DNA from 3 places in the Nocardia sp. NPDC058666 genome. Region 1 is predicted to be linked to each of the others. Evidence: riboswitches for the same ligand, from Rfam matches in the RefSeq annotation. Region 1 holds a riboswitch; each other region holds the start of a gene.
The links. A riboswitch is a leader RNA that binds a small molecule or an ion and turns the genes downstream of it on or off. The one in region 1 is predicted to bind S-adenosylmethionine.
Positions count from the first base shown of each region.

Region 1 (10,407 bases):
CAGCAGTGAGAACAGGATCGACAGGAAGACCGCCGCGCCCAGCGTGCCGCCGATCTGCCGGAAGAAGGTCGCCGAGGCGGTGGACACGCCCATGTCCTTGGGCGGCAACGCATTCTGTAGTGCCAGCGTCAGCGGTTGCATCAGATTGCCGAGGCCGAAACCGGTGACCGCCATGAACAACATCGCCAACCACAGCGGGCTGTCGGCATCCAGCAGGTGCAGCAGGAACAGGCCCAGCGTGAGCATGAACCCGCCGATGATCGGAAAGGCGCGGTAGCGACCGGTTTTCGAGATCAGCCGCCCTGACAGGATCGACCCGATCATCAGCCCGAGCACCATCGGCAGCATCTGCAGTCCGGCCTCGGTCGGCCCGGCGCCACGCACCACCTGCAGGTACTGCGGCAGCAGCAACATCCCGCCGAACATGGCCGCGCCGACGACGAACGAAATCACCACGCCCAGTGCGAAAGTCACGTTGTCGAAGACTCGCAGCGGGATCAGCGCCGCATCACCCATGAACTTCTCGACCGCGACGAACGCGACCAGACCGATCGCGCCGATCGCATAGCAAATGATTGAACCCGCACTCCCCCAGCCCCATTCGCGACCCTGCTCGGCCACGATCAGCAGCGGAACGAGTCCGACCGCGAGCACCACAGCGCCCGCGAAGTCGATGCGATGGGTCGCGTGCGGCTTGCGTGGCAGGTGCAGCACGCGCGTGACGACCACCAGCGCGAGCAGCCCCAGCGGCACGTTCACCAGGAACACCCAGCGCCAGCCGGTGATGCCAAGAATCGTGTCCTGCCCGGCCAGCAGGCCGCCGAGCACGGGACCGAGCACACTCGAAATACCGAACACCGCAAGGAAATAGCCCTGGTAGCGGGCCCGTTCGCGGGGTCCGATGATGTCGCCCATGATGGCCAACGCCAGCGACATGAGACCGCCCGCGCCGAGACCCTGGAACGCACGGAACGCGGCCAGCTGATACATCGAAGTCGCGAGCGTACACAGCAGTGAACCGATGATGAACAACCCAATTGCGGCCAGGAAGAACGGCTTTCGACCGAACATGTCCGAAAGTTTGCCGTAGAGAGGAGTACTGATCGTGGCGGTGATCAGGTAGGCCGTGGTGGCCCATGCCTGCAGTGAATAGCCGTCGAGATCGTCGGCGATGGTGCGGATCGACGTCGACACGATCGTCTGGTCCAGCGAGGCCAACAGCATGCCGAGCATCAGCCCGGACAGGATGGTCAGGATCTGGCGATGGGTGAAGCCGGCGGGGGAATCCACCGCGGGGGTGGCAGTGGTGGTCACGAGTCGTTCTCCGAAGCGGTGATGGCCGATGGCCGGGCGAGCAGGGTGGCGCGGGCGTGGTCGTAGTCGTCCACGAAGCGGGTGAGCAGCCCGGCGAAACTCGCGCGGTCGGCCGCGGACCAGCTGTCGGTGATGATCGCGATGCTGTCCTGCCTGCGGGCGCGGATGCGGGCGGCGACCTCGCGCCCCTCGGCGGTGGCCTGCAGCACCGTCGCGCGGCCGTCGTCGGGATCGGCGGTGCGTTCGACCAGCCCGCGGTCGACCAGTTGCGCGACCTGCCTGCTCACCGTCGACGCGTCCGAGTGCACGGCGTCGGCCAGCGCCCCCGAGCGCATCGCGCCGTCACACACCAGCCGGAACAGCACCACGAAACCGGCCGGGTCGATGCCGGAGGAGTCCTTCATCTGCGCCAGCGACCGGTCCCGCAGGCGGTGCAGCCGGACGAGCTGCGAGGCGATCGTGTCGATCGCCTGCTCGATCTCGCTCATGTGCCACCTTTACTTGCATCATACAATTAGTTGTTCGATACAAGTATGTGCGTAGACCGGTCGCCGGGGCAACCGTTTGAACTGCCTTTACTCGCCCTTGAACTCGGGTGCGCGCTTCTGGAACACCGCCGTGATCGCCTCGGTGAGGTCTTTCGACGGCAGGAACGCGGCGTTCCACGTCGACACATAACGCAGGCCCTCGGCCACCGCCGGACCGGTCCGCTGCTCGAGCACATCCTTGATGCCCTGCACCACCAGCGGCGGGTTGCCCGCGATCTCGCGCGCCATCGCGTGCGCGGCGGCCAACACGGCCTCCTGATCGTCGAACACCTCGTTCACCAGACCCATTCGCTGCGCCCGCGCCGCGTCGATGTCCTTGGCGGTGAACGCCAGCTCCCGCAGATTGCCCTCGCCGATGATCCCCGGCAGCCGCTGCAGCGAACCGATGTCGGCGACGATCGCCACCTTCGCCTCACGCAAGCTGAACTTCGCGTCCGCGCTGGCCAGCCGAATATCCGCGGCCGCGATCAAGTCGAGCCCACCACCGATGCACCACCCGGAGATCGCCGCGATCACCGGTTTGGTGCACTCGGCCAGCGCCGTCACCGAAGCCTGCATCCGCCGGATCTCCTCGAGAAACTTCGCACGAGGCGCGGCCTTCGCGTCATCGGCCAACACCGGCGCCAGCGTCCCCGCGGTCGCCGCCAGATCGAGACCGTACGAGAAATGCTTGCCCGACCCCGTGATCACCACCGCCCGCACCTGCGCGTCGGCGTCGAGCTCGGCGAAGATCTCCGGCAACTCCCGCCAGAAATCCGGGCCCATCGCATTGCCCTTACCCGGCCCCGTCAACGTCACCTGCGCGACGTTGTCGGCGATCTCGACGGCGAAAGCCTTCCATTCACTCATGGGGTGATTATCGCCTCCCGGCCCGTCCACCTCGGTCTCGCACCCCCGAGGCTGCACCAGAACTCCAGTAACACAGCACATTTCCGGCAATCGACCTACTCTGGATGACATGCGCAGGTCGTCATTGCCGCCGGTCGCATGCCGGGTCGCGGAAACTCTCATCGCCCGCGGGCACCACGGCGTCATCGTCTGCCCCGAGACGCCGTCCCCCACCGCGGCCGCGGCCGCCCGCGCCATGGGCGCGCACCCCACCGCGATTCTCACCGCCCAGGTCTTCCTGCTCGACGACGACCCGGTCCTGATCCTGGTAGCCGACCACCACCACGTCGACCTCACCCGCACGGGCAAACGCCTCGAAGGCACCCTGACCCCCGCCCCCACGCCGTTGGTCGAACGCATCACCGGCCAACCCATCGACGGCACCGCGCCACTCGGCCATCCCACCAACCTTCCCACCTGGGTCGATACGGCGCTGGCCGCCCACTCCGAAGTCTGGGCGGCGGGTGGTCACCCGAACACGGTGTTCCGCACCAACTTCCGCGAACTGGTCCGTATCACGGCGGGTTTGCCGCTCGACCTGGACTGAAGTCGCGCGGCATTGAGCGCAGGCAGATCGAAAACCCGACGCCCCGATTGTCCCGGGCCTGTGCCCTGCGTTTTTACCGCGACCGCGACCACCCAGTCAGACCAATCGGACAACGCGGGCGCAGGAACGCGGGTTGGGCGGGCGTAAGTTGAAGCGGTGGGCGATGTACAACCTTCCGAGACCGGCCTGGTAGTTCCCGACGATCTGAGCGGGATCACCGCCGAGCAATACCGGGCCTCCATGCGCCATTATCCGGCCGGCGTCACCGTGGTGACCCTCGACGCCGACACCGGCCCCGTCGGCTTCACCGCCACCTCCTTCGCCTCCCTGTCGCTGGAACCACCCCTGGTCTCGTTCAACATCGCCCACACCTCGTCGAGCATCGACGCCCTGCGCGCCGCCGACTCCGTGGTCATCCATTTCCTGGGCGAACACCAACACGACCTGGCCCACCGCTTCTCCCGCACCGCCGCCGACCGCTTCACCGACCGCTCCCTGTGGACCACCCTCCCCACCGGCGAACCAGTCCTGCACGGCACCCCCATCTGGCTGCGCACCACCCTCCACAAACTCATAGACCTGGGCGACCACACCCTCGCCGTAGGCCTGGTAACCCGAGTCCACGACCAAACCGAAGAATCCCCCTCAGCCGCCCCGTTGCTGTACTACAACGGCAAATACCACCGCCCCACCCCCCTCGACACCTGAGAGTCCATGAGCGAGTTCCGCGTAACCGGCGTCTTCCCTGTCAGCTACAAACCGAACCCGTTCGTGACGGGCTATGCGATCGGCGACTTCCGTCAGGGCGACCACGTGGAACTCCGGCGGGGCGACGAGGTGATCGCCGACGGAACCCTCCAGTGGATCGAATTCCACCGATCATCCAGAGGCGAATACTCATTCACCTTTTCGGACACGATCTCCCAGCTCGTCCAGCCGGGCGATGTCGTGCACTCGACCTCGACCGCCGACTAGGCCGGAAGAACGACGAGACTATTTTTCGCAGGCGATGCCGTCCCCGTCTCGGTCCAAGCTGGATCTGTACCCCGGGTCGCCCCGGTGCAGCGGCGCGGCGCCGGCTGCTTTGGCCGCCTTGCAATTCGGGTAGTAGGCGCTGGCCGGCGCGGGTACTTCGGGTGCGGGGACGGGCGCAACACGTGGGGCAGGCACGTCAACGGTCGTGGTGGGCACAGGGACGATGACGGGCGGCGGAGGTGGCGCGAGCGTCGTGGACGGCACCACGGGGCCTGGCTCCTCCGAGTACCCGGCGCGGGCGATGGGCCGATCTCCCATGCGGGGATGCCGCCGAAACTGGCGTAATCGACCAATTCGCCTCGTCGAAATCAGTTTTCTGACTTTTGAGCGTCGAAGTGGTCGATTACGCCGGGTTGGCGGTTACCCGATCAAGCAGGGGGCCGCGCCTTCGGGGGAAGACGCGGTGAGGGGGCGGGTTTCGGGGGTGGGGTTCCAGTGGCCGTCGGTGGGGGCGTAGGTCCAGGTGGGGCCGGTGGCGACCAGGGTGGTGACGGCGTCGATCAGGCGGTCTACGTCGGCGGCGGTGGTGCCGAGGCCGATGCTGGCGCGCAGGGCGGCGTCCAGGCCCAGGCTTGCCAGGAGGGGGTGGGCGCAGAAGCGGCCGTCGCGGACGCCGATGGCGTGTTCGGCGGAGAGGTAGGCGGCTACCTGGCCGGGGGCGTAGTCGGCGACGGTGAAGGCGACGATGCCCACACAGTCGGGGCTGTCGGACCAGATGGTGACCAGGTCGACGCCGGGGATCGTGGACAGGCCGTCGCGGAGGCGGTCGGCCAGGAAGCGTTCGTGCGCAACGAGTTCGGTGGGGTCGATGGCGGCGAGTGCGTCGCAGGCGGCGGCGATGGCGGCCGCGCCCAACACATTCGGGGATCCGCCTTCGTGCCGCTGGGGTGCGCAGGCCCATTCCACTTCGGACACACCGACATTGCGCACCGCGCCACCGCCGGCCAGGTACGGCTCGCCCTGGTCCAGCCAGTCACGTCGACCCACGAGCACGCCCGAGCCGAACGGCGCGTACAGCTTGTGCCCGGAGAAGGCGAGATAGTCGATGCCGGTCTCGCGCAACGAGATCCGACGATGCGGCGCCAGCTGCGCGGCGTCGACGAGGATGCGCGCACCACACAGATGCGCGATCCGCGCGAGACGTTCCAGCGGCAGCACCTCACCGGTGACATTGGACGCGCCGGTCACCGCGAGCAGCGCGGCGGGCTTGCTGCACAGTTCGGCGACCACCCGCTGCACCGTCTCCTCGACGGTGGCACCGGCGCGCACGACCCGGCGACCGTGCTCGGTCCACGGCAGGAAGTTCGCGTGATGTTCGATATCGAGCACCACGGTCTCCCCCGGCACGCACCCGGCCAGCAGGTTCAGCGAATCGGTGGTGTTGCGCGTGAAGACGACGACCTGGTCGTCGTCGGCGTCGAGGAACCGGGCGACCGAGCCGCGCGAGGCCTCGTAGCACTCGGTGGAGATCCGCGACGCGTACCCGGCACCGCGGTGCACGCTGGCGTAGAACGGCAGCAGCTGCGAGATCCGGTCGGTGACCTGCTTCAACGCGGGCGCGCTGGCGGCGTAGTCGAAGTTGGCGTAGGTGCTCGTGCCGCCCTGCACGAGCGGAACGCGCAGGTCAGCGCCGGACACGGCGGCGATGGCACAGGTGGGGTCGATTACAGCAGTCATGACGAAATCCCGTCGGTTCAGGGACCCGCTCGAAGAGTTGGCCCGCGCTTGCCGCGTCCGATGCGGACGTCAGCCAGGTCGTCACCCGGAGCACCCCACCGCGGAGGAGGGTTGCCGACCAGCAAGCCGGGGCTGAACACTGGTACTCGTGACCTGCAACGAGAGTGACAGACGATCGCGGGACCTGTCAACCGTCAAGGCGTGAGTCACAGGAAGTGGGCGGTCGACACGTCGGGATCATCAGAATTTTCGAGATCGCGCGATTGCCCCGAGTTGCCTGGTCACGCCCACTTCTCAACCATCTGAAAACCCCATGATGGACACCCGAGATGATTGAGCGGCTCCACTATTTGCTAGAGTCCTCTCTCATGTCCACGAACACGAACTCCGTCCGCGGCCTGCCGCGCTACCCGGTGTACGCGCTCGGACGGCTCACCAAGGCGCTGCACGCCGAGATCGACGTGCCGTTGCGCGATCACTGGGTGCTCACCTTCATCGAGGAGAACGCCGACCTGACGCAGAAGAAAGTCGGCGACGCGCTCGGCATCGACCGCAGCGAAGTCGTGCGGCTGATCGATGCGTTGGAACGCGCCGACCTGGTCGAACGCACCCGCGACGGCAAGGATCGCCGCAAGTACCGACTGCGGATCACCGAGGCGGGGCGCAAGCAGTGCAAGCGCACCGACAAACTGATCGTCGAAGCCACCGCCCGAGTGCTGGACGGCCTCGACGAACAAGAACAGCGCACGCTGCACCGACTGGTGGTCACGGCGCTGGGCGAGTTGCCGGAATCGCCGTCGTGATCAGCGCCGACGGCACGCCGCACGCTGCCGTCGAGCAAGTCCCTCCGCGAGTACCGTTGGCATCTGGTGACCATCCCGTTTGCCCTCCGGTAACCCGCTCATGAAACAACAGACACCACCGATGGGGGTCAACCGATGAGAGGTGGACTGAGCACGATGCTCGAGCCACAGGTTCCGGCGGTTCTTCGCGACCCGCTGTTGCGCGCCGATCTCGCCGCGCCGCCGCGCACCCTGGTCGACATTCTGACCAGCACCGCGCTGGCACACCCGGACGCACCGGCGATCGACGACGGCGCGGTCGTGCTCACGTACATGGAGCTGATCGCCACGATCGAGGCCCGCATGGCCGAGCTGACCGAGGCGGGCGTGCGACCGGGCGACCGGGTCGGCGTGCGGATGCCGTCGGGTAGCGCGGCGCTGTACGTGACGATTCTGGCGGTGCTCTACTGCGGCGCGGCCTACGTGCCCGTCGACGCCGACGACCCGGAGGAACGCGCCAAGCTGGTCTTCGGCGAGGCGAAGGTGAGCGCGATCGCGACCGCCGACGGCATCGAGTCACAGACCACGGCCATGGGCGACCACGACTGGAACACCCTGCCGTCCCCCGACGACGACGCGTGGATCATCTTCACCTCCGGCTCCACCGGAACCCCGAAAGGTGTTGCGGTAACCCATCGCAACGCCGCCGCCTTCGTCGATGCCGAGGCGCGCCTGTTCCTGCAGCAGGCCCCGATCGGCCCCGGCGACCGCGTACTGGCCGGACTGTCGGTGGCCTTCGACGCCTCCTGCGAGGAAATGTGGCTGGCCTGGCGCAACGGCGCCTGCCTGGTCCCCGCCCCGCGCGACCTGGTGCGCACCGGCGCCGATCTGGGCCCGTGGCTGATGCGCCGCGAGATCAGCATCGTGTCGACGGTGCCGACGCTGGCCGCGACCTGGCCCGCGCAAGCACTGGAATCGGTGCGGCTGTTGATCTTTGGTGGGGAAGCGGTGCCGCCCGAGCTGGCCGAGCGCCTGGCGGGCCCCGAGCGTGAAGTGTGGAATACCTACGGGCCGACCGAGGCAACCGTCGTCGCGTGCGCCGCGCTGCTCACCGGCGAGATGCCCGTGCGAATCGGCCTTCCCCTCGACGGCTGGGACCTGACTGTTGTTGACCCGCAAGGCAACCCGGTAGCCGAAGGCGAAACCGGCGAACTCGTGATCGGCGGCGTCGGCCTGGCCCGCTACCTCGACCCCGCCAAGGACGCCGAAAAGTACGCACCCCTGCCCTCGCTGGGTTGGGAACGCGCTTATCGCAGTGGCGATTTGGTGCGCAACGACCGCGACGGCCTGATCTTCCTCGGCCGCGCCGACGATCAGATCAAGATCGGCGGCCGCCGCATCGAACTCGGCGAACTCGACAACGCACTGCAGCACCTACCCGGTGTCAGCGGCGCGGCTGCCGCTATCCGAACCACCAAGGCGGGCAACAAGATCCTGATCGGCTACCTCACCGGCGCCGGACCCGATTTCGACGTGAAGAAGGCCAGAGAGATTCTGGCCGAACAACTTCCGGCCCCGCTGGTCCCCCGCCTGGCGATCGTCGCCGACCTGCCGACCCGCACCTCCGGCAAAGTCGACCGCGACGCCCTGCCGTGGCCACTGCCTTCGACCGACGAGCCCGAGACGGGCCTGTCCGGCACCGCGGCCTGGGTGGCGGGCCTGTGGGACGCGATCCTCGGCGCCCAACCCACCGACCTGGACGCGGAATTCTTCGATCTGGGCGGCGGCTCCCTGTCGGCAGCCCAGCTCGTCGGCGCGCTGCGGGAGAAGTACCCGCACGTCACCGTCGCCGATCTCTACGACCATCCGCGCCTGGGTTCGCTGGTCGAACTCCTCGACGGCAGCGCCCCAGTGGCCGCGGTCGACGTGCGCGTGGTGAAACCGACCCCGTTGCGGGCGCAGGTCACCCAGGTCCTTGCCACGATCCCGCTGACCACCCTCACCGGCCTGCAGTGGGTCACCTGGCTCACCATCGTGTCGGGCATCGCGGCCTGGTCGGGTTCGCTGCCGTGGCTGCCGCGCCTGTCGTGGTGGTGGATCGTGTTGGCGTTCGTGCTGTTCATCTCGCCGATCGGCCGGATGACGATCTGCGTGATCGGCGCCCGCATCCTGCTCGCCGGCCTTCGCCCCGGCTCCTACCCGCGCGGCTCCTCAGTGCACCTGAGGCTCTGGGCCGCCGTACGCCTCTCGGAAGCCAGTGGCGCCGAAAGTCTTTCTGGCGCACCGCTGATGGTCCCGTTCGCCCGGGCACTGGGCGCCAAGATCGGCAAGGGCGTCGACCTGCACAGCCTGCCCCCGGTCACCGGCATGCTCGAACTCGGCGACGGCGCCAGCGTCGAACCCGAAGTGGACCTGTCGGGCTACTGGGTCGACGGCGACATCGTGCACATCGGCGGCATCACCATCGGTGACGGTGCGGTGATCGGCGCCCGCTCGATCCTGTTGCCCGGCACCAAGATCGGCAAACGCGCCGAGATCGCGCCCGGCTCGGCGGTGTCGGGCAAGGTCAAGGGTGAACAGGAATGGGCGGGCTCGCCTGCCACCAAGACCGGTAAGGCGCCGCGCCGCTGGCCCGACCACACCCCCGAACGCGCCCGGCACTGGCTGCTCGTGTTCGGCCTGTCGTCGATGGTGTTGGGCGCGATGCCCGTGTTCGGTCTCGCCGTGGGCGGCACGTTCATCGCCTGGTGGGTCCGCAAGGAGACCACCATCGGCGCCGCCGCCCTGCGCGGTTTCGCCATCCTGCCGGTGGCCACCCTGCTCAGTCTCGCCGTGTACGCGGTGGCCACGGTGATCGCGGTACGCCTGCTCAGCATCGGTTTGCGCGAGGGCTATCACCCCGTGCGCAGCCGCACCGGCTGGCAGGTCTGGGCCACCGAACGCCTCCTGGATTCCGCGCGCACCTTCCTGTTCCCGCTGTACGCCAGCCTGCTCACCCCGGTCTGGCTGCGACTGCTGGGCGCGAAGATCGGCAAGAACGTCGAGGCGTCGACCGTACTGATGCTGCCCAAGTTCACCGTGATCTCCGACGGCGCGTTCCTGGCCGACGACACCATGATCGGCAGTTACGAACTCGGCGGCGGCTGGTTGCGCATCGGCGAATCGAAGGTCGGCAAACGCGCCTTCCTCGGCAACTCGGGCATGACCGCGCCGGGGCGTCGCGTGCCGAAAAACGGTCTGGTTGCGGTTCTTTCGGCTGCCCCGAACAAGGCCAAGGCGGGCTCGTCGTGGCTGGGCAGTCCGCCCGTGCGGTTGCGTCGCGCAGCCGAATCCAGCGACACCTCACGCACTTTCGACCCGCCACTGCGGTTGAAGCTGGCGCGGGCGTTCGTGGAGACCTGCCGGTTGATCCCCGTGATGGTGACGTTCGCCATCGGTCTCGGCGTGCTGCTGGTGCTCGCGCGGATCGCCCAGCACACCGATTACCTTGTCGCAGCACTGGTTTCCGGGCTGGTTCTGATGGCCGCGGGCGCACTCGCCGGAATCATCGCCGTGGCCGCGAAGTGGTTGATAGTCGGGCGAATTCGCGCCGTGGAGTACCCGCTGTGGAGCTCGT
Region 1 covers NZ_JBHXRY010000002.1:37,230-47,636, reverse strand. The annotation lists gene ACFWVD_RS06750 (DHA2 family efflux MFS transporter permease subunit) at 1-1,314, opposite strand, end outside; gene ACFWVD_RS06745 (MarR family winged helix-turn-helix transcriptional regulator) at 1,311-1,802, opposite strand; gene ACFWVD_RS06740 (crotonase/enoyl-CoA hydratase family protein) at 1,890-2,711, opposite strand; gene ACFWVD_RS06735 (YbaK/EbsC family protein) at 2,821-3,297, shown strand; gene ACFWVD_RS06730 (flavin reductase family protein) at 3,538-4,005, shown strand; gene ACFWVD_RS06725 (hypothetical protein) at 4,012-4,272, shown strand; gene ACFWVD_RS06720 (excalibur calcium-binding domain-containing protein) at 4,291-4,590, opposite strand; gene ACFWVD_RS06715 (aminotransferase class V-fold PLP-dependent enzyme) at 4,693-6,009, opposite strand; SAM riboswitch class IV at 6,049-6,163, opposite strand; gene ACFWVD_RS06710 (MarR family winged helix-turn-helix transcriptional regulator) at 6,378-6,812, shown strand; gene ACFWVD_RS06705 (Pls/PosA family non-ribosomal peptide synthetase) at 6,969-10,407, shown strand, end outside.

Region 2 (10,407 bases), on a different contig from region 1:
GTAGTTGATGTCGTGCCCGGCGCGATCGGCCATCGGACCGTACTGGCCCCACCCGGTCATCCGGCCGTAGACCAGGCGCGGGTTGCGGGCCAGGGTCTCGTCGGGTCCGAGACCCATCCGTTCGGTGACGCCGGGCCGGAAGCCTTCCAGCAGCACGTCGGCCTTCTCGACCAGGTCGAGGATCTTGGCGACGTCGGCGGGATCCTTCAGATTCGCTTCGACGATCGTGCGCCCACGCCACTGCGGACGCTCGATGAAGCCGGGCAGCTGCCGGTGTCGCTGCACGCGCACCACGTCGGCACCGAGGTCGGCCAGCAGCAGCGCGGCGTGCGGACCTGGGCCGATGCCCGCCAACTCGATGACCTTGATCCCCGCGAGGGGGCCCTGCTTCGCGGTGGACTCCGTGCTCACGGGTGACCTCTGTTCATCGTCGAACGGTATTGACACTTCGACAATAGCGCCGGGGTGGCGGCTCGGGTAGAGCATGGGCGAGAATTCGGTGAGCGCGACTCGGCGTGGCAACGGGAGGACCCGGTAGTGAGCGTGTGGGGTGAGGTCGTTGTCGGCCTGGTGATTCTGGTCGGCATCGTCGGCGTGATCGTGCCGATTCTGCCCGGGGTGATCCTGATCTTCGGCGCGATCGCGGTGTGGGCGTTCATGACCGGCGGCGCGACGGCCTGGACGGTGTTGGCGGTGGCGACGGTCGCGGTGGTGATCTCCGGCATCGTGAAATACACCTGGCCAGGCAAACGAATGCGCGAAGCGGGCGTGTCGAACCGGGCGTTGCTGGTGGGCGCGGTGTTGGGCGTCGTCGGCTTCTTCGTGATCCCGATCGTGGGCCTGTTCATCGGGTTCGTGCTCGGCGTGTATCTGGCTGAGCTGTACCGCTTGAACACCAACCAATTGGCTTGGCCCGCAACAGTTCACGCGCTGAAAGGCGTAGGCCTGTCCATGCTGGTGGAGCTGTTCGGCGCACTGATCGCGTCGGGAGTCTGGCTCACCGGCGCAATTCTCAGCTGATTACTCGATAACCGGCAGCGGCCGCGTCTGATCGTCCGCGCCGGGCAGCAGATTGCGCGGAATCGGAATGGTCGGATTCTCCACGCGCACAGCAGGTGTCGCGTCGCGGTGCACCGGGGGCAGCCGGTAGAACTCGCGGGCATTGTCCTCGAGCACCGCGTGCATATCCGCGCCCACCACTTGGCAGATCAGGTCGATATCGCTGTCATCGAACGGCCTGCCCGCGCGCGTGCCCGGCAGATCGCTACCGAACATCAATGCCCCCGGATTGACGGTGTGAATGCGCCGCAGCGTCTCGGCCACATCCATCTCGACCCGCCCGAACCCGGTCGCCTTCACCCGCGCACCGCGATCCACCAGGTCCAGCAGATACGGCAACCCCTCCTCGGACATGCCGAGATGGTCGATCGACAAGGCGGGCAGTTTCGAGATCACCGGCTGCAACGAGGCCAGCATCTGCCCGTCGATATACAGCTCCACATGCCAACCGGCCAGTTCGTGCGCGCGCAACGCCTGCAACGTCATCTCGGTGATGTCGGCGGCGGCCCGCTTGAGGTTGAACCGCAGCGCCCGCACGCCCGCGCGATCGAGTTCGAGAATGTCGTCATCGGTGGCGTCGAGGTCAAGGCGGGTCACCCCGACCCACTCCGGTCCGAGCGCGGACAGCGCTGCCTTCAGATACGTCTGATCAGCTCCCTGAAAAGACGCACTGACGACAGCACCGCCGCGAACATCGAAGTGCCCCATGCGCTGTCGATAGTCATCGATCACGTAGGGCTCGGGTAGATAGCCTTCGTTCTCGATCAGCGGAAACCGCGGATCGATGATGTGGACGTGGGCATCGAACACGGGTACAGAATGCCCTATCTCGACAGTGGTGGCAGCTCAGGCCTTGTTCGGCTCGGACGCGCGCAGCATGTCCTCGCGCTCGACGACCTTCACGCGCTCACGGCCTTCGGGCTCGCCCAGCGCCCGCTCGTGGGCGTCGAGGCGGTACCAGCCGGCCCAGGTGGTGAACGGGATGCCCTTGCCCTCGAGGAACTCGGTGACCGCGTCCAGCTCGGGCTTGGGCGCAGGGGCGAAGGCCTTGGCGTCGTCGAGCAGGCAGGCGATGGTCTCGTTGGCGTCGCCCTTGGTGTGGCCGATCAGGCCGACGGGGCCGCGCTTGATCCAGCCGGTCACGTAGGTGGCGGGCATGAAGCGGGCGTCGCCTTCGGCGGTGTCGTCGGCGATCACGCGACCGGCCTCGTTGGGCACCGTGCCCGCCTGATCGTCGAACGGCAGCTGGGTGACGTTCTGCGAGAGGTAGCCAACCGCGCGGTACACGGCCTGGATGTCCCAGTCGGTGAAGTTGCCGGTGCCCTTGACGTTGCCGGTGCCGTCGAGTTGCGTGCGCTCGGTCTTCAGGCCGACGACCTTGCCGTTGTCGCCCAGGACCTCGGCGGGGGATTCGAAGAAGTGCAGGAACAGCTTGTGCGGACGATCGCCGTGATCGCGAATGGCCCACTGTTCGAGGGTGTTCGCGACCATGTCGACCTGCTTGGAGTTACGCCGCGCGGCTTCGGAGCCCTCGTCGTAGTCGATGTCTTCGGGGTTGACGATGACCTCGATGGTGGGCGAGTGGTCCAGTTCGCGCAGTTCCAGCGGGGTGAACTTGGCCTGTGCGGGCCCGCGACGACCGAACACGTGGACCTCGAGGGCTTTGTTGCCCTTGAGGCCTTCGTAGACGTTGGGCGGGATTTCGGTGGCCAGCAGTTCGTCGCCGGTCTTGGCCAGCACACGCGCGACATCCAGCGCGACGTTGCCCACGCCCAGCACCGCGACCTTCTCCGCGTCCAGGGGCCAGGTGCGCGGCACGTCGGGGTGGCCGTCGTACCAGGACACGAAGTCCGCGGCACCGAACGAACCATCCAGTTCGATGCCGGGGATGTCCAGGGCGCGGTCGGCGTTGGCGCCGGTGGAGAAGATCACCGCGTCGTAGAACTGGCGCAGGTCATCGAGGGTGATATCGGTGCCGTAGTCGATATTGCCCAGCAGCCGCACCTGGTCTTTGTCCAAGACCTTGTGCAGCGCGGTGATGATGCCCTTGATGCGCGGGTGGTCCGGTGCGACGCCGTAGCGGATCAGGCCGAAGGGAGCGGGCATGCGCTCGTAGAGGTCGATGCTCACGTCGGCATCGGACTTCATCAGGGCGTCGGCGGCGTAGATACCGGCCGGTCCCGCGCCCACGATCGCGATGCGAAGTGGGCGAGTAGCTGCACTCTGTTCGGTCATGTCTACGCGCACCCTTTGGTCGAGAACTGATTTGACGGCGTCAACTTAGCTCAGGCTAAGTCAGCAGTCCGGCTAAGTGACAGCTGGCCGCATCGAACGCGATTCTAGCTGCGGCGTTGCGGCGACCCGGAGCGCGGTGTGGCTGCCCGCGCGGGTCTGTCAGGATTACAGCATGAACGAGGAGCAAACTGGCTCGGAAGACCAGCCCATCGTGGTGGATCAGACCGACAAGCGTTCCATCGTCCCGTTCGTGGCGGCCGCGGTGGTGGCGATCATCGTGCTCATCGGCATCGTGCTGGGCGGACTGCTGTCACCGGCTGAGAAAAATGTCACAGAGGCCGACCGTCTCGCCGCCGCTGTCACCAACTATATCGACGCGCGTTCCCGCAGTGACCTGCGTCCGCCGACCGGGGTGGCCTGCGAGGGCTTCAACGAGGAGGCTTCTGGCCTGTCCGAACAGCTAGGCGGCCCGAAATCTACCGTCACCATCGACGGCAAGGGGTTCACCAACGCCACCGTCAACGGTGATCGCGCCAAAATCGACGCCACCGTGGTGGTAGACGGAAACCCGAAGTCCACCGCCTGGAAACTGACCCGCGGCGACGGCGCGTGGCTGGTGTGCTCGTTCTGAATCGTTTGACACGATGACCGGGTCCGAGGCAATCTCAGATCGCAAGGTCATGAGTGCCAGCGTCAAGCCCCGGCTCGCTGGTCGGCAACCCTCCTCCGCGGTGGGGTGCTCCGGGTGACGACCTGGCCGTGTTTTCCGGAGTTCCGGCACGGCAAGAGCGGATTCACGCAGGAGGATCGACATGACTTACGCCGGCGATATCACCCCTGAGCAGGCGTGGGAGTTGCTCACCGAGCACCCCGGCGCCGTGCTGGTCGACGTGCGCACCGAAGGCGAGTGGGCACACATCGGCATCCCCGACACCAGCTCCATCGATCGCCCCGCCCATTTCATCGAATGGGTCGACGGCACCGGCACCCGCAATCCGGACTTCGGCGTGCAGCTGGACAAGGCACTGGCCGGACGTCCCGACGATGCACCGGTGGTGTTCCTGTGTCGCTCCGGTCAGCGTTCCGCGCACGCGGCGAACCTGGCGACGGCGGCGGGCGTGGCACCGTCCTACAACGTGCTCGACGGTTTCGAAGGTGGTCCCGACGCGTTCGGTCAGCGCGGCAGCACCGGTTGGCGCGCTGTCGGCCTGCCGTGGCGTGAGGTCAACGCATGATCACCGGTGGTTCGTTCGACAAGCCCCTGCCCGAGGGCGTCGGCCCCGCCACGCTCGGTGTGCGTGGCGGCCTGCGCCGTTCCGGCTTCGACGAGACGTCCGAGGCGCTGTACCTGACCTCGGGTTTCGTCTACGAGAACGCTGAAGCCGCCGAGGCCGCCTTCACCGGCGACGTCGAGCACTTCGTCTACTCCCGCTTCGGCAACCCGACCGTGGCCATGTTCGAGGAGCGCATCCGCTTGCTCGACGGCGCCGAAGCGGCCTTCGCGACCGCATCCGGTATGTCCGCGGTCTTCACAGCTCTCGGCGCACTTCTGAAGGCAGGCGACCGACTCGTCGCCGCCCGCAGCCTGTTCGGCTCGTGCTTCGTGGTCTGCAACGAGATCCTGCCGCGCTGGGGCATCGAAACCGTCTTCGTCGACGGCGACGACCTCGACCAGTGGGAGCAGGCACTTTCCGTGCCGACCCAGGCCGTGTTCTTCGAAACCCCCGCCAACCCGATGCAGACCCTGGTCGACGTCCGCAAGGTCACCGAACTCGCCCACGCCGCAGGCGCAAAGGTGGTGCTGGACAACGTCTTCGCCACCCCCCTGCTGCAACGCGGCTTCGAACTCGGCGCCGACGTGGTCGTCTACTCCGGCACCAAACACATCGACGGCCAGGGCCGAGTCCTCGGCGGCGCGATCCTCGGCGCCAAGGACTACATCGACGGCCCGGTGAAAACCCTGATGCGCCACACCGGCCCCGCCCTGAGCCCCTTCAACGCGTGGACCTTGCTCAAGGGTTTGGAAACCATGCCGCTGCGCGTGCGCCACTCCACCGAGTCGGCCCTGCAAGTGGCCAAGTTCCTCGAGACCAACAAATCGGTCGACTGGGTGAAATACCCCTTCCTGGAATCCCACCCCCAACACGCGTTGGCCCTGGACCAGATGACCGGCGGCGGCACCGTAGTCACCTTCGCCCTCAACGGCGACGACGGCAAAAAGCGAGCCTTCGAGGTCCTGAACCGCCTCCGCATCATCGACATCTCCAACAACCTCGGCGACGCCAAAACCATGATCACCCACCCCGCCACCACCACCCACCGAGCCATGGGCCCAGAAGGCCGAGCCTCAATCGGCTTGTCCGACGGGGTAGTCCGCATCTCGGTAGGCCTGGAAGACCTCGACGACCTCCTAGGCGACCTCGACCACGCCCTGAGCTGACTGCGCGCATCCTCGCGATGACCAAAGATGATCGCGGCCAAGGATTTACACTGCGACCATGACTGCTGGGGGAGTCGCACAACCTGCGACGACCGGAAATGGTCGTGACCGCGGCCGGACTGGACCATCGCCGGTCCGGCCGCTTCGCGCGGGACGAGGTGGCCCACGCCCGGATATTCGTCCAGCGCACCTCGTCCATGCTCGGCGCACCCGCGGAACAGGTGCTGACCGCAATGCGCCACTACCGCTCGACCCTGCTCATCCTCCCGTGACTACCTGCACAACCGATATCTATGAGGTGAGATGGATGGTGAACACTGATGGCTGACAATTCGCGACCGTCGACTCGGCGCGGGAGCGCATTGTGGTTGGCAATCGCAGTTGCCGCGATGTCGATGGTTGCCACCGGGTGCATGTCGGCGGACAACCACTCGCAAAAGTGCGAGACGACGGCGAAACTGGAAACCAAAGAATTCGAACGGGAAACCAGGGCCGCGATCGACAAGGCAGACACGTTGCCGCCGGGCTATTGCCTGTACAACGTGAGCATCAACAAGAACGACACCGAAGGCGTACTCGGTGTGAATATCTACCTGGCGGTCGCCGACTCGAAAGGCCGGTTGGACGACCTGCGACCTGCGGCGACTGCGATCGCGCACGTGGTGAAGAAGGTGCCCTACGATTTTCCGGTCGCCGACCTGTATGTGTCGAACCTGACGCCCGAGAACAGCTCGAAAAACTATGCTGGAATTCTCGCCGAGGAATTCCACACACGGCCATGGGACGGTTCGCCGTCACACGAAGCTGAGTTGGCATCGTGGGTCCCATGGTATGCCGTTCCGCAATAATGTGGCCCCGGCCGAACGCGACGACTCGCGTTCGGCCCGGACATTACCGCCGGGGCGGCCTTTCGGACCCTCAGCCCAGTGCGCGCAGACGCGGAGCCAGATCCCGCTTGAACAGGTCGAGGAAGCGGAGCTGATCTTGGCCGGGGGCGTGGAAGACCAGGTGGTTCAGGCCCGCGTCGATGTATGGCTTGATCTGGGCGACAGCGTCTTCGGGGTCGCTGGCCACGATCCAGCGCTTGGCTACCTGTTCGATCGGGAGGGCGTCGGCGGCCTTTTCCATTTCAATCGGGTCGGTGATGTCGTGCTTCTGTTCGGGGGTCAGCGACAGCGGGGCCCAGAAGCGCGTGTTCTGTAGTGCCAGTTCGGGATCGGTGTCGTAGGAGATCTTGATCTCGATCATCTTGTCGATGTCGGCGACGTTGCGGTCGGCCTTGGCGGCGCCTTCCGCGACGGCGGGCAGCAGCTTCTCGGTGTACAGGTCCATGCCTTTGCCCGAGGTGCAGATGAAACCGTCGCCCGCGCGACCCGCGTACCTGGCCACCACCGGGCCGCCCGCGGCGATGTAGACGGGGATACCGCCCTTGGGCACGTCATAGATGGAGGCCCCGACGGTGTGGTAGTACTCGCCGTCGAAATCGACGCGGTCGCCGGTCCACAGTTCGCGCATCAGCTTCACCGCTTCGCGCAGGCGAGCGAAACGCTCCTTGAAATCGGGCCATTCGCCTTTGAAACCGGTCGCGATCTCGTTGAGCGCCTCACCGGTGCCGACCCCGAGCATGATCCGGTTCGGGTAGAGGCAGCCCAGCGTCGCGAAGGCCTGTGCGATCACGGCGGGGTTGTAGCGGAAGGTGGGGGTGAGCACCGAGGTGCCGAGCTGGATGCGGTCGGTGCGCTCGCCGACGGCCGCGAGCCAGGCCAGCGAGAACGGCGCGTGCCCGCCGTCGTGGCGCCACGGCTGGAAGTGGTCGCTCACGGTCGCGCTGTCGAGGCCGTGCTGCTCGGCGGCGACGCCGAGTTCGACCAGCTCCCGCGGCCCGAACTGCTCCGCCGATGCCTTGTACCCGAGCTTGAGCTCCACCATTCCCGCTACTCCTGTCGTTCGCCGCACGCCCCTGCCCCACGACCCTAGTCAACGACCCCGACATCGCGCCGCGAGCACGGCCGGAAGTTTCATCACCCACGGCCCCGACTTTTAGCGGACAATTAACTGGTGACCGCCAAAGACGAGAAGATCCTGTCGTACCTGACCGACATGGACGGCGTGCTGGTGCACGAAGATCAACTGATCCCCGGCGCCGACGAGTTCCTGGCCGAACTACGGGCGAACGAGATCCCGTTCCTCGTGCTCACCAACAACTCGATCCGCACGCCCCGCGACCTGCAGGCCCGCCTGCGCCAGACCGGCCTGGACATCCCCGAGGAGTCGATCTGGACCTCGGCGCTGGCCACGGCCACCTTCCTCGCCGATCAGCGCCCGAACGGCACCGCCTACGTCGTCGGCGAATCCGGTCTCACCACCGCGCTGCACGAGATCGGGTACGTGCTCACCGACGTCGACCCCGACTACGTGGTCCTGGGCGAAACCCGCACGTACTCCTTCGAGGCGATCACCACCGCGATCCGCCTGGTCGACCGCGGCGCCAAGTTCATCGCCACCAACCCCGACGCCACCGGCCCGTCCCGCGACGGCGTACTCCCCGCCACCGGTTCGGTCGCCGCGCTGATCACCCGCGCGACCGGCAAGGACCCGTACTACGTCGGCAAACCGAACCCGCTGATGATGCGTTCGGCCCTGCGCCGCATCGGCGCCCATTCCTCGACCACGGTGATGATCGGCGACCGCATGGACACCGACGTGATCGCCGGCCTCGAAGCAGGCCTGCGCACCATCCTGGTCACCTCCGGCATCTCGACGAAGGCATCGGTAGAGCAATACCCCTTCCGCCCGACGTCGATCGTCCATTCAGTAGCCGACCTCGTCGGCCGAACCCGCCAACCGTTCGTCGACTAGGTCCTGGTCAGTTGATCACCAGGCCATGAGGGATTTTCCCTCTCGGCCGATGTTTGCGTGATCGCCTGGTGATCACATGTCCAAGTGGATTGCCTTGGGGCTTGTAGAGTGGCCAGCGCTGATCGGACTCGAGGGGGGAACTGTGCACGGCGACGGGGATTGGTGGGCCACGCCCGGACCGGGACAGGCAAATGGGCATCCGGGATACCAGCCGCAAAACCCCGGATACCCGAGTGTGCCCGGCTACCAGCCGAGCAACGGCCCCGTCTACCCGGGAAGTCCGGCGCCGGGCTACTTCCCGAATATGCCGCCCGGGCAGCAGATTCCGAGGCCACATGCACCGCAGCGTCGCTCATCTGCTGGCACTGCGACTGTCGTGTTGATCGGCGCGGTGGTGATGGTTCTCCTCGTGGTCGGCGCCGTGATGTACACCAACTCTCGGGGCACCGACCCGGAACAGATGGCGACAATGTTTCCCGGACTGGTGCAGCCCACCGGCGGCGTGGGCGGCGGCTACGCCGATCAGAGCTGCTGGCACGAGACGTCCGGCGACAAGCTGCGAGCACCCGACAACGACACCCTGCGGCTAGGCGACTGGACCGACGCCTGGGACTGCTGGGGTCATGTCAGCAACCCCGGTTACGTGGTGCTCGCCTACCCGGAACACGCCGACGTCATGAAAGTCGTCCAACAGCTCCCGCCCAACAAGGTGAGCTACAGCAGCCAGAAGGTCGCCGCCTACAGCTGGCAAACCCCGGACACCGCAACCCCCATGCACTTCTGGAAGCTTCACGCGTTCACCGATGAGCACCGGAACCGTTTCATCGTCTTGGCGCACGAGAAGTACTGGCCCGTCCTGGAGCAGGGCAAAGACCTCGCCGCATTCGACCTGTGGTGCCAAGCAATGCCCTTCGACTAGTCGTCGTCGGCGATGATCGCCTCCAATATCGAGGACAAGCGGGTCAGGGTCTCGACGGTCGCCGCGAACTCTGTGGGGCCCAGAGCCGCGGCCAGGCGTTTCGCCATGGCCGCGTGTTGCGGATTGATGCGTTGGATGGCCGCGTCGCCTTCGGCTGTCATGGCGACCAACTTGGCCCGCTTGTGCGCCGGGTTGGGGCGGTATTCGCACATGCCCTTGGCGACCAGCAGGTCCGCGATTCGTTGGACGCTCTGGCGGGTGATGCCCATGGCGCGGGCGATGCCTGCGACCGTTTCCGGGTGTTCCTGAACCGCCGCCATCACCTGCCACCAGGCGACCGAGATGCCTGCCGGTGCGGACAGGCTGTCGCCGATGGTGAGGAATTGACCGTTCAGCCGGAAGACGGTGAGGGCGGCGCCGTCGAGTAGGTCCTGGTCTTTGTTCAAGCTGCGTGGCTTCCTTCGTATTCGGCGAGGGTGGCGTATCCGGCGGGGTCGGAGTGCGCGAACAGTTTGTACCAGGCCTCGAGCACGTGGGGTTCGTAGAGGCCGAGGCGGGCGAAGATCTCGCGGGCGAATTCGAAGGGGGACATGGCGTCGGCGGTGATCACGTCGCGATCGGTGACTGCGGGTGCTTCCACGTAGTGGTCGGCGCCCGAATATCCGCTGTAGACAAGGTATTCCGCGACATTGCTGGTGTGGGCGCGGTCGTCGAGCAGGCCCGCTTTCGCGAGCCCGAAAGTTGCGCCGCAGATTCCGGCGACGGGCACACCGGCCGCGACGAACTGTTTTGCCTTGTCCGCGAACGCATTCAGCTCGTTGCCCACCCACAGTTCGGCGCCGGGCAGGATCAGCATCGCGCTGTCGGCGGGGTCGAGGTCGGCGATCGCGATGTC
Region 2 covers NZ_JBHXRY010000006.1:263,660-274,066, reverse strand. The annotation lists gene ACFWVD_RS17390 (CaiB/BaiF CoA transferase family protein) at 1-411, opposite strand, end outside; gene ACFWVD_RS17385 (DUF456 domain-containing protein) at 538-1,020, shown strand; gene ACFWVD_RS17380 (amidohydrolase family protein) at 1,021-1,869, opposite strand; gene ACFWVD_RS17375 (FAD-dependent oxidoreductase) at 1,906-3,294, opposite strand; gene ACFWVD_RS17370 (hypothetical protein) at 3,467-3,925, shown strand; SAM riboswitch class IV at 3,971-4,089, shown strand; gene ACFWVD_RS17365 (rhodanese-like domain-containing protein) at 4,107-4,529, shown strand; gene ACFWVD_RS17360 (O-succinylhomoserine sulfhydrylase) at 4,526-5,734, shown strand; gene ACFWVD_RS17355 (hypothetical protein) at 5,833-6,006, shown strand; gene ACFWVD_RS17350 (hypothetical protein) at 6,055-6,582, shown strand; gene fgd (glucose-6-phosphate dehydrogenase (coenzyme-F420)) at 6,653-7,663, opposite strand; gene ACFWVD_RS17340 (HAD-IIA family hydrolase) at 7,793-8,593, shown strand; gene ACFWVD_RS17335 (hypothetical protein) at 8,736-9,512, shown strand; gene ACFWVD_RS17330 (MarR family winged helix-turn-helix transcriptional regulator) at 9,509-9,958, opposite strand; gene ACFWVD_RS17325 (DJ-1/PfpI family protein) at 9,955-10,407, opposite strand, start outside.
Region 2: linked by a shared signal. The riboswitch ahead of ACFWVD_RS17365 (rhodanese-like domain-containing protein) and the one ahead of ACFWVD_RS06715 (aminotransferase class V-fold PLP-dependent enzyme) in region 1 are both predicted to bind S-adenosylmethionine.

Region 3 (10,407 bases), on a different contig from region 1:
GTGCTTGCAGCACTCGGGAACTCACGTATCGGAGCACAGGGAAATGCGCTGCTACCCGCGTCTGGACCATCTCAGTGTCCGCTCAGCCAGGTGTCGAAGAACTGCAGTCGGGCCGAGGCCTCGAACTTCAGATCCTGCGTGTGCGCGGCGGCACCGATCGCCTGCGACAGCTCGATCGTGGGGATGTAGAGCCCGTTGTCGAGTATCTGTTGCTGCGCGGTTTTGATCAGATCCGCGCGGGTGGCGGGATCGTTGGCGGACAGTTGGTTGTTCAGCGTGTCATCGAGCGCCGGAATCGGCCCGCGCACATTGAGATTGCGGCCGGTCAGCGAGAACGCGGTGCGCAGGATGTCACCGTCGGCACGGGTGGAATTGCCGTAGATGGCGTCGTAATCCTTGCTGTTCTGCCGTGCGGTGGACTCCGGGAACGAGACCAGGTCGAGCTTCAGTTCGACTCCTACCTGCCGCAACTGCTGCTGCACCAGTTCCAGAATCGCCTGATTGCCCGCGAACACCTGGCTGAACGTCACCGAAAAGCTCAGTCGCTCACCGTTCTTGACGCGGATGCCATCGGGCCCCGGCAACCAGCCTGCCTGCTCGAGGATCGACTTCGCCTTGGTCGGGTCGTAGGCGAGCTTCGACGACAGATCCGCGTAGGCGGGCGTGGCCGCGGCCAGCGTGGAGGTAGCCGGCTTGAACTGCGGACCCAGCACCGTGTCCACGAGCTGACGGCGATCCAACGCGGGCAGCAACGCCTGGCGCACCGCGGGGTCGCGCAACGGACCGCGAGTCACGTTGGGGTGCAACCCGAATGGCGTGCCGGGATTGGACGTGGACAACACCCGCCCGCCCACCGCCTCGATCTGCGGTGCGTCCTGGGGCAGTGCGTCACTGATCGCGTCGAGCTGACCCGAGGCCACACTGCCGGTGCGAACCCCCGATTCGGGAATGACCGTGAACTCGATCCGGTCCAGGTACGCCTCGCCCTTGTGTCCGAAAACCGCGGAGCCCCAGTCATATCCGGCGCGCTTGGCCAGCGTCACCGATGCGTCCTGCTTGTAGTCGGCGTAGGTGAACGGCCCGCTGCCGATGTTGTCACCAGCGCACCGGGCCTCCGCCGGTTTCGCGTTGGTCGACTGCGCCAGGATCCCCAGCTGCGGTGTCGACGAGGCCTGCAGGAACGGGGCGTTGGGTTGGCTGAATTCCACACGCGCGGTGAGTTTGTCGACCGCTGTCGTGCCGACGTAGTTGGCCAGATAGCTGATGCCCAGCGGTGCCTTCGCCCCACCCAGTTTGATGATCGCGTCGAAGGTATCGCGCACCGAATCGGCGGTCAGCGGGGTGCCGTCGCTGAACGTCACCCCGTCGGCCAGCGTGAACGTGAAGACTTTCGAATCCGGGCTGATCTGCCAACTCTTGGCCAGCCACGGCGTGATCGCCCCGGTCTCGGGATCCTGATCGGTCAGTGAGTCGACCACCTGGCGGGCGACATAGATGGTCTGATTCGAACCCGACTGCGCCGGATCGGAGCACGAGGGCGCTTGGGACAGCCCGTAGCGCAGGGTGCCGCCGGGCTGCGGGGGACCGGCTTGCCCGGTGCCGCCGGTGTCGCCGCCGCACGCGACCACCGTGGTGGCAGCGGCCACCACACCCACCAGACCGGCGAGACGATGTCGAATCACGAGGTAGCTCCAGACAATTCGCGGCGAGTAGCCAGGGGACGGCTGGGAATGCGGCGGCGCAGCTCCGGCGCCACCTCGGCCTGGAACAGCTCGAGACTGCCCAGATAGTCGGCGTCGGAACGCCCTTCGCGTTCGGCGGACAGGTGGATCACCTCGTGCCCGAACTGCTCGTGATAGCGACCCACCTTGTCGATCACCTGCTCCGGGCTGCCGACCAGCGCCGACGAGCGGTCGAGGAAGTCCTCGACGGTGTCGAACACGACGGGGTTGCCGACCTTGCGCTGCAAGGCGGTGCGCGCCTCGAACAGCGGGCGATACACCGCCACGGCCTCCTGCGAGGTCCGCGCGACATGGAAACCGGCGGTGCCCGCACCGACCAGCGCGTCGGCCGGGTCGTGCCCGTAGTGCGCCCACCGTTCGCGATAGTGGCGGATCAGTTCGGCGTACGGCTCGATCGGATTGGTGACGTTGGCCGAGAACACCGGATCACCGTGTCGTGCAGCCAGTTCCACCGACTCCCGGCTGGTCGCGCTGCCGTGCCAGATCCGCACTCGCGGCTGCAACGGTCGCGGCAACGCCTTGGCCGCGGTCAGCGAGGGTCGGAACCGGCCCGACCACGTCACCTCCTCGCTGTCCCACAGCGCCCGAAAAAGTTCGTAGCCTTCACGATTGCGCTGCCACTGATCCTGGGCGGTGACGTGATACAGCTGCGCCTGGGCGGCACCGTTGCCCTTGCCGATGATCAGCTCGAGCCTGCCGTCGGACAGATTGTCCACCGTCGAATAGTCCTCGAACGCGCGCACCGGATCGAGCAGACTCAACGTGGTGACCGCGGTGAACAGGCTGATCCGCGAGGTCACCGCCGCGATATGGCTCAGCACCACCGGGGGAGCGGCCGACAGGAACGGATCCTCGTGCCGCTCACCGACAGCGAACCCGTCATACCCGAATTCCTCAGCGCACCTGGCTTGTTCGACCACCTCGTGCAGGCGATCACGTGTCGTGGGAACCACGCCGGTAGCCGGATCGGGCACCCGGGTGATCAGCGTCATCAGCAGGAATTTCATGCGCGCGCTCCTAGCGTCTCGAATGACCTCATGCGACAGGCTTTTTCGGCAACCCCGGCGGGTTGATCCGCGACTCGGCGACCTTCTCCGAATCCAGACCCCAGCGATCGAGGACCTTCTGGTAGCTGCCGTCGGCGATGGCGTCGACCAGTGCCCGGTGGATGGCGGCATTGAGGCCGCTGTTCTTCTTGGTCAGCACCGCGATCTCGCCCTGCAAACCCTCACCGGCACCGGAGAAGGTGGCGATGACCTTGGTCTCGCCGGTGGTCGCGGAGTGGTAGAGGCCCGTGGGGCCGGGTCCGATGAAGCCGTCGAGTCGCTTCGAGGCCAGCGCGAGGTAGTAGTCGGTGACCTGCTGGTAGTAGGCGATGTCGATCGGCGCCAGTCCCTCGGCGACATTCTGTTCGTTCCACTTCACCAGCAGCTGTTCCTGGTTCGTGCCCGCGCCGACACCGATTCGCTTGCCCACCAGGCTCTTTCGGTCGGTGAACGTCAGCGCACTGTCCGCGGGCACCTCGAGGGTGACGTTGTCCTTGCGGTAGGTCGCGAAGTCGTACTTCTCCTTGCGCTCCTCGGTGACGGTCACATTGGAGATGAACGCATCGACCTCACCGGAGTCCACGCGCACGAAGTTCTGCGTCCAATCCGCCACCTGCGTCACCAGTTTCAGGCCCAGCTTGTCGGCCACCAGGTTGGCGAAGTCGATCTCGGAACCGACCACGGTCTTGTCGTCGGTGGCATAGAACCGCAGCGGCGGCGCGGCACCGGCGGCACCGGTCACGATCAGCGTGCCGCGATCGCGAATCGCCTGCGGCACAGTCGCGGCGATCGCGTCGACCTTCGCCACGTGCACCCGGCCCTGCTGGGTGGGTGACAGGTCGAAGGTGACCGTGCCGGCCTGGACGGTTTCGGCCGTCTCGGGATCGGCGCACCCTGCGGTCAGCAGTGTCGCCGCCGAAATGATGCCGATCAGCGTGGAAAGTTTCATCAGTGTCGAAACCTGTTCGTGGGAAGGGACAGTCAGCGCACGCGCGACAGGAATGCCTGCGTGCGTGGATGTTCGGGATGATCGAGAACGGTCGCGGCGGCACCGCGTTCGACGATGCGGCCCTCGTCGAGGAACACCACCGTGTCGGCGACCTCACGAGCGAAACCGATTTCGTGAGTCACGATCACCAGCGCGGTGCCGGTGACAGCGAGATCGCGGATTACCGCGAGGACTTCGCCGACCAGTTCCGGGTCCAGCGCGGAGGTGGGCTCGTCGAACAGGATCAGGCGCGGTTTCAACGCCAGCGCACGCGCGATGGCCACGCGTTGCTGCTGCCCGCCCGACAGTCGACGCGGGTAGGCATCGGCGAAATCGGCAAGCCCCACCCGGTGTAGCAGGTGCTTCGCCTCGGCCACCACCTCGTCGCGCGGGCGTCCCTGCGACGAAACCGGTGCCAGCACAATGTTTTCCAGGGCGGTGAGATGCGGAAACAGGTTGAATTGCTGGAACACGAAACCGATCTGGCTGCGCTGAGCACGCACCGCACGATCGGGCAGCGGCCGCAGGATATCGCCGCGCTGCCGGTAGCCGATCAACTCACCGTCGACGTGCACCGTGCCCGCGTCCTGCGCTTCTAGATGATTGAGCACCCGCAGCAGCGTGGACTTGCCCGACCCGGACGGGCCGATCAGCGCGACCACTTCGCCGGTCCGCACCGCCAGGTCGATACCACGCAACACCTCGGTTCCGTTGTAGGACTTACGAATTCCTCGCGCCCGCACCGCAGTGGTCATCGGGTAGCTCCTCGGGGTGCGGCGGCGATCTCGGTCACCTTGGTGCGGACCTTCTGCCACGGTGTCGGCGGCAGCTCACGCTGCGCGCCCTTGGCGTAGTGGCGTTCGATGTAGAACTGGACGATCGTCAGCGCGGTGGTGAGCACGATGTACCAGGCGGTGGCCACCATCAGCAGCGGCACCACCCGACCGTTGCGGCCGAAGATCACCTGGACCTGGTAGAACAGCTCGGCGATCGCCATCACCGACACGATCGAGGTGCCCTTGAACAGGCTGATCACCTCATTGGCGGCATTGGGCAGGATCGAACGCATCGCCTGCGGGAGCACGATCGTGCGGAACTGTCGCCAGCGCGGAATGCCCAGTGCCGCAGCAGCTTCGAGCTGACCGCTGTCGACGGCGAGCAGGCCCGCCCGGATCAGTTCGGCCGAGTACGCCGCCTGATGCAGAGCCAACCCGATCACCGCCGCGGTGAAACCGCTGATCACGCCGTTGACTTCGAAATCGAAGAACGCGGGTCCGAACGGAATACCCACCGACAGACGGGGATACAGGTACGCGATGTTGAACCAGAACAGCAACTGCACGATCAGCGGAATCGACCGGAACGCCCAGATGTAGGTCCAGGCGATCACCCGCAGCACAGGATTGTTCGACACCCGCCCGATCGCCAGCAGCGTGCCGATCGCGAAACCGAGCACGGTGCCCCACAGGGTCAACTCGATGGTCACCCGCAGCGCGGCCAGCACCGATTTCGCGGTGAAATACTGGGCGAACGTGCCCCAGTCCCACCCCGGATTGGTGATCAGACCGTGCGCGAACTGGGCCACCAGCAGCAGTGCGACCGCGGCGACGACCCACCGCCACGGATGCCAGGAACCGGCGATCCGGGGCAGGTCGTTGTCGATGGGATCCGGCTCAGGGGGTGCGGTGTCGCCCGGCGGGGCGGTGACGGCGGACGCGGTCATGGGAGTCCTCAGCAGCACAGTGGAACGAGGTACGGCGACCTCCACCCGGCCAGCGACGGGTACGCGATCTGGCGGCGCTCAGGCCGGACAGGAAGTGTTCACAAGATCTCCTCCATCGAACCCGGCGGAAGCACCCACACCCTCGAACGGGCGGGTTGCTGCGACGTCATCGAGCCAGGTCTCTCGGTCGCTCTGGATGGTTGTGCCCCGGCCTTGCGGCCCGAGCTGAATCAGCATGCGGCACAGCCACGATGGTTCACAACGGTAGAAATCAGCGTGAGTGCAGGGGTTGGTGTCGGCACCGAGTCCGAGCACAATTGCCCCGGTTCGGTGTGGTCCACGACCCGCGAACACGAACCGTGGCGTGGCCGGTGGGTTCGCTGGGAGATTGCGACGCGCCGAACGGGCGGTCACTTCACCTGGGCGGAAATGGTCACCGGGCGGGGTAGCGTCGGGCTTCTCTGAGTCGATGAGGAGTTCGCCGTGATCATGCCGCGTCGTTCCACCGCACTGACCTCGCTGACGGCCTGCGCCGCCGCGCTGCTGCTGGCCGCGCCGTCGGCTGCCGCCGAACCCGCTGTTCCGGTGACGCCCGCCGTCACCAGGGACGCCACGCCCGCCGCCGGTCCCGCAGACCTGCTCGGCGCGTACCAGACGGTCGTCGAGACGCTGAAAGCCCTGGGTATCCAGCCGTTCCTCTACCCGACGGTCGCCCTGAACTGTTCGGGCGACGGCGCGGGCCTGGTCCCGGCCGTCGCGGGTGCGGTGCCGGGCCCGTGGCCTGCGAACACGCTCCCGATCCCCGGCCTGGACCTGTCCGCCGTGAAGTCCGGCCAGACGCTGTTCACGTTCCTGCCCTACGGCTTGGCCGCCGACACCGCCGCGACGAAAACCGCAGGCATGCAGGTGGCCTGGCTCAATATCAGCACCGGGCGCGGCGGTATGGAGTCGATGGGGTCGATCGCCGACATCGTCCGCGCGCTGGTCCCGCCCGAAGTCCCCGTGGAACTGCGCCCACTGGCCGAAACCGCCATCCGCGACTTCCTTTTCGCCGCGATTCCGGTCGGTGGCGTGCGAGCGGTCCCCGTCGACACCGGCAAAGGCACGGTCTTGGCCGCGGTATTCGGCACCGTGGACAACGCGGGCAAATCCTGCTTCTTCTTCCCGACCATCGGCATCACCGAGGTCGACTGAGACCTCGCCGCGTGACAATCAGGCCTGGCGGGCGATGGGGGTGTCGGGGGTGACCAGCGGGCGCTGTTTCCAGCGGAGGCGGCCAGCGCGGTGGCGGTGGTGGGAGCGGGTCCACAGGGTCAGGTAGTGGGCCACGCCTATCGGGTGGGCCAGGGCCGAGGCGATGTCGGGACCGGTGGGGGTGCGGCGGGTTTCGATGGTGCGGGCGGCAAGTCGGCTCGTGATCGCGGCCAGGTAGCCGAGTAGGCCGATGCGGCGGGTCTTACCGCGGCCGAACAGGGCGGCCAGGGGTGGCAGCCAATAGGCAAGGGCGGCAAGGATTCCGATGGCGGCACCGGTGTCGCGGCGGCCACCGTAGGCCGACCACAGCCACCGGGTGTAGCCGTCGGTGAGTTCGGTTGTGCCGGAGTACATTCGGGTGCTCGCGGCCGGGCCCGCGGCTACCAGGGCGGTGCGGTGACCTGCTCGACGCATGGCGCGTGCCAGGTCGAGATCCTCTGTGGCACTTGCCGCTACGGCCGCGTGACCGCCGCCCGCGCGGTACGCCTGTGCGTCGACGGCGAGGAACTGTCCGCAGGCGACGGCGGTGGACGGGCGCAGGCTGTGATTGGCGGGGCCGACCGGCAACGTCGAGGCCCATGACCACGCGAGCAGCGGCTGGACCAGGTGTTCGGTGATCGAACCCGCTTCCTGTACCGGCCACGCCGACACCAAACCTGCCCCGCGCCTGCGTAATTCGGTCACCGCTGCGGCGATGGCGTGGGGTGCCAGGCGCACGTCAGCATCGACGAAAACCAGGGCGGCCGCGTCGGTGCGCGCAGCCAGTCGGGCGCAGGCGGCGGCCTTGCCGGTCCAGCCGGGGGCGGGGTGGGCGGCCGAGCACAGCACGGTGAAGCGGGGGTCGTCGGCGATCGCGGCCAGTGCGGCGTCGTAGGTACCGTCGGTGGACGCGTCGTCCAGGATCAACACCGTCAACCGGGGGACGCCGGTTTGCGCGCGCAGGTCCGCGATCAGCGCGGGCAGGCGGTCGGCTTCGTCGCGGGCGGGAACACACACCGTGACCGGCTCGATCACGCCGGAACCCCCGCGCGGCAACGTGCGCAAAGTGACCAGGTTGTAGGCGGCGGTCGTCGCGCCCAGCGCGGCCAGACCGGTGCCCGCCCAGGTCAGGTAGCGGACCGCCGCGCCCATGTCAGCGACCCAGACGGCGACTGGAGATCTCGCGCCACATCTCCGACGGCGAGAAACCGCCGCGCGGCGCGTGCGGCGGGGCGGGGTTGCGATCGCGGAACGCCAGCCCGGCGATCAGCGCGGCCACCGCGAGGGTGATGCCGCCGACGATGCCCGCCCACCCCGCGAACGAGCGGGTGTTGGGGTCGGCGTACTTCACCTCCGCGCGCATGGTCGACACCTCGCCCGCGGGCAGCTTCCACGACACGGTGTTCTCGCTGTCGGTGGTTTCGCGGGTGCCGTTGGTCTTGGCCACGCGCGCCGGGAACGCCACCGAGAACTGCACGTCGGAACCGTGCGGCGGCACCGATTCCAGATCCACGCGACCCAGCAGACTCACCAGATCGCCGCTGCGCTGGAACTCGAGGGTGAACATGCCCTGCGTCTGATCCGACAGCCCGCCCAACTGGCCGACCTCGCCGAACGACAGATCGTCGAAGAACACCTGCGTGCCCACGAACCCGTCCTGGTTGTAGTTCTCCACCCGGACCTTCGACGCCAACTGGTCCGGCGCGGCCAACTGCGGACCCTTGTCCTCGGGCCCGGTCGGCACCACCGCGGCCACGATCCGGCCCGACACCCGGTCGTTGGAGGACACCCCCATCGACACCTGCACCCGCAGGCATCCGGCGAGCGCGGGCACCAGCAGTGCCAACAGCACGGCGACGGCCGCTACGCGCCGCACGGGCACGAAACGGCGAGGGGAGGAAGCGGGCATGTCGGCGACGGGACTCGGCTGCACGGTTGACATCGTGCCAGGCTCGAGCCGCCGCGTGCACACGACGGGCCCACCAGTGCCCATCGACCCCTGCCGATCAGGCGTTTTCGCGGGGAATCGCGGCACCTCGCGCGCGCCGGGCCGCCCACAGGCGCGCGAACAAGGGGATTCCGAGCACACCGAGTCCGACGAAACCCCACACCGCCGACGCCGGCAGGCCGAGAAACACCGCGTGCGCGAGAGTCGAACCGAGCCAGGTCCACCCGAACACCGCGACGGGGACGGCGACCGACCGATCGCGCGGCGGATTTCGGCGATCCAGGACCGTGAGCAGGCCGGCCATGAGCGTGGCCACCAAAGCCCAGCCCAGATAGTTGGTGCACGGAATCTGCGGCAACCCCGGCAACCCCGCATCGGTCACCGCCCACGTCCACTGGCCGTCGGCGACCATCTGCGGATCCAGAAACAGGTCCCAACCGACCGCGCCGAGGACGAACAGTCCGGCGCGCCGCGCATTCGAAGCCCTGGCTGTTCCGGGCGCACCGAACCGGGGCCCACCGCCTCGCTCCCAGCCGGAGGTGAGCAAACCCGCCACGATCCAGATCGGATACAGGCCACCGGTCCACGCGAGCGGGACGACCAGCGGGACATCGGCCAGTGACGGGCCGAGCCGGTCGACGGCGTAGGAGTAGGTGCCGAACGGGAACCCGGTGGCGGTCCCGATGATCTCCGCCGCCAGGCCCAGACCCGAGACGATGACGAAAAACCCAGCAGCCCAACGAAGTCCGCGCGTGGTCGCCGCGTGCAGAAGTGCGGTCACGGCCGAGAGCACCACCACGGCGACGGTGATCCGATCGCGGCCCACACCCTCGCTCAAGGGGTAGCCGACCTGGGCGAGCACCAGAGCCACCGCCGCAACAGCGGGCAGCGCGCGCCGGCGGTCCGCACCCAACCAGTCCCGGACCGCCGCAGAACTTTCGCCGCTCGATGTCATCGCGAACGCGGCAGGCCGAACCTGCGCTTGCGACCATCACGCAGAACCAACTGCGCCGCACTACGACCACTGGCCCCCGAGACCCCGCCACCGGGATGGGTCGACGCGCCCGTCAAATACAGTCCGGGCGCACCCGGCACCCGCTGCCCCGACAACTCCGGCAGCGGCCGCCACAGCATCATCTGATCCAGGGACATCTCCACATGCATGACATTGCCGCCACGCAAACCCATCTCGCTTTCCAGATCGACCGGCGTCTGCACGAAACGCTGCCGCACCGACGACGCGAAACCCGGTGCGTACCTTTCGACTTCGGCGATGATCCGATCCGCCTCGTGCTCGGCGTGTGCTGCCCAGTCGCTGCCGTCGGCGAGCTCGTACGGATGCCACTGCGCCCACAGCGAGAGCTGATGTTGCCCGGCGGGTGCGATGGACGGGTCGAGCGCGCTGAAACTCATCGCCAGCACCACCGGACGCGGCGGTAGCGTTCCACCGAGCGCGGCACCGTGCGCCAGTCGAAGCTGACGTCGATCCGACACGAGAAACTGCAGGCCCCGCGCGGATTCGGCAACGCTAGCGCCGGGATATTCGGGTAGCCGGTCGGTGGCCAGACGCACCACCATGCCGATGCCGGGGCCCACCCGGATGCGTCGCTGCCAGTCGTCGAGCACCGCGGTGTCGAAATCGCCCGCGCGCAACAGGTCCAGCGTGGACAGAATGTGCGAACCCGCGATCACGGTGTCGGCGTGCAGGATTCGGCCCGATTCGGTCG
Region 3 covers NZ_JBHXRY010000007.1:137,501-147,907, forward strand. The annotation lists gene ACFWVD_RS18300 (ABC transporter permease) at 1-37, opposite strand, end outside; gene ACFWVD_RS18305 (ABC transporter substrate-binding protein) at 72-1,682, opposite strand; gene ACFWVD_RS18310 (LLM class flavin-dependent oxidoreductase) at 1,679-2,749, opposite strand; gene ACFWVD_RS18315 (ABC transporter substrate-binding protein) at 2,778-3,737, opposite strand; gene ACFWVD_RS18320 (amino acid ABC transporter ATP-binding protein) at 3,770-4,531, opposite strand; gene ACFWVD_RS18325 (amino acid ABC transporter permease) at 4,528-5,499, opposite strand; SAM riboswitch class I at 5,609-5,702, opposite strand; gene ACFWVD_RS18330 (hypothetical protein) at 5,989-6,693, shown strand; gene ACFWVD_RS18335 (glycosyltransferase) at 6,712-7,884, opposite strand; gene ACFWVD_RS18340 (LppM family (lipo)protein) at 7,886-8,641, opposite strand; gene ACFWVD_RS18345 (carotenoid biosynthesis protein) at 8,739-9,635, opposite strand; gene ACFWVD_RS18350 (phytoene desaturase family protein) at 9,632-10,407, opposite strand, start outside.
Region 3: linked by a shared signal. The riboswitch ahead of ACFWVD_RS18325 (amino acid ABC transporter permease) and the one ahead of ACFWVD_RS06715 (aminotransferase class V-fold PLP-dependent enzyme) in region 1 are both predicted to bind S-adenosylmethionine.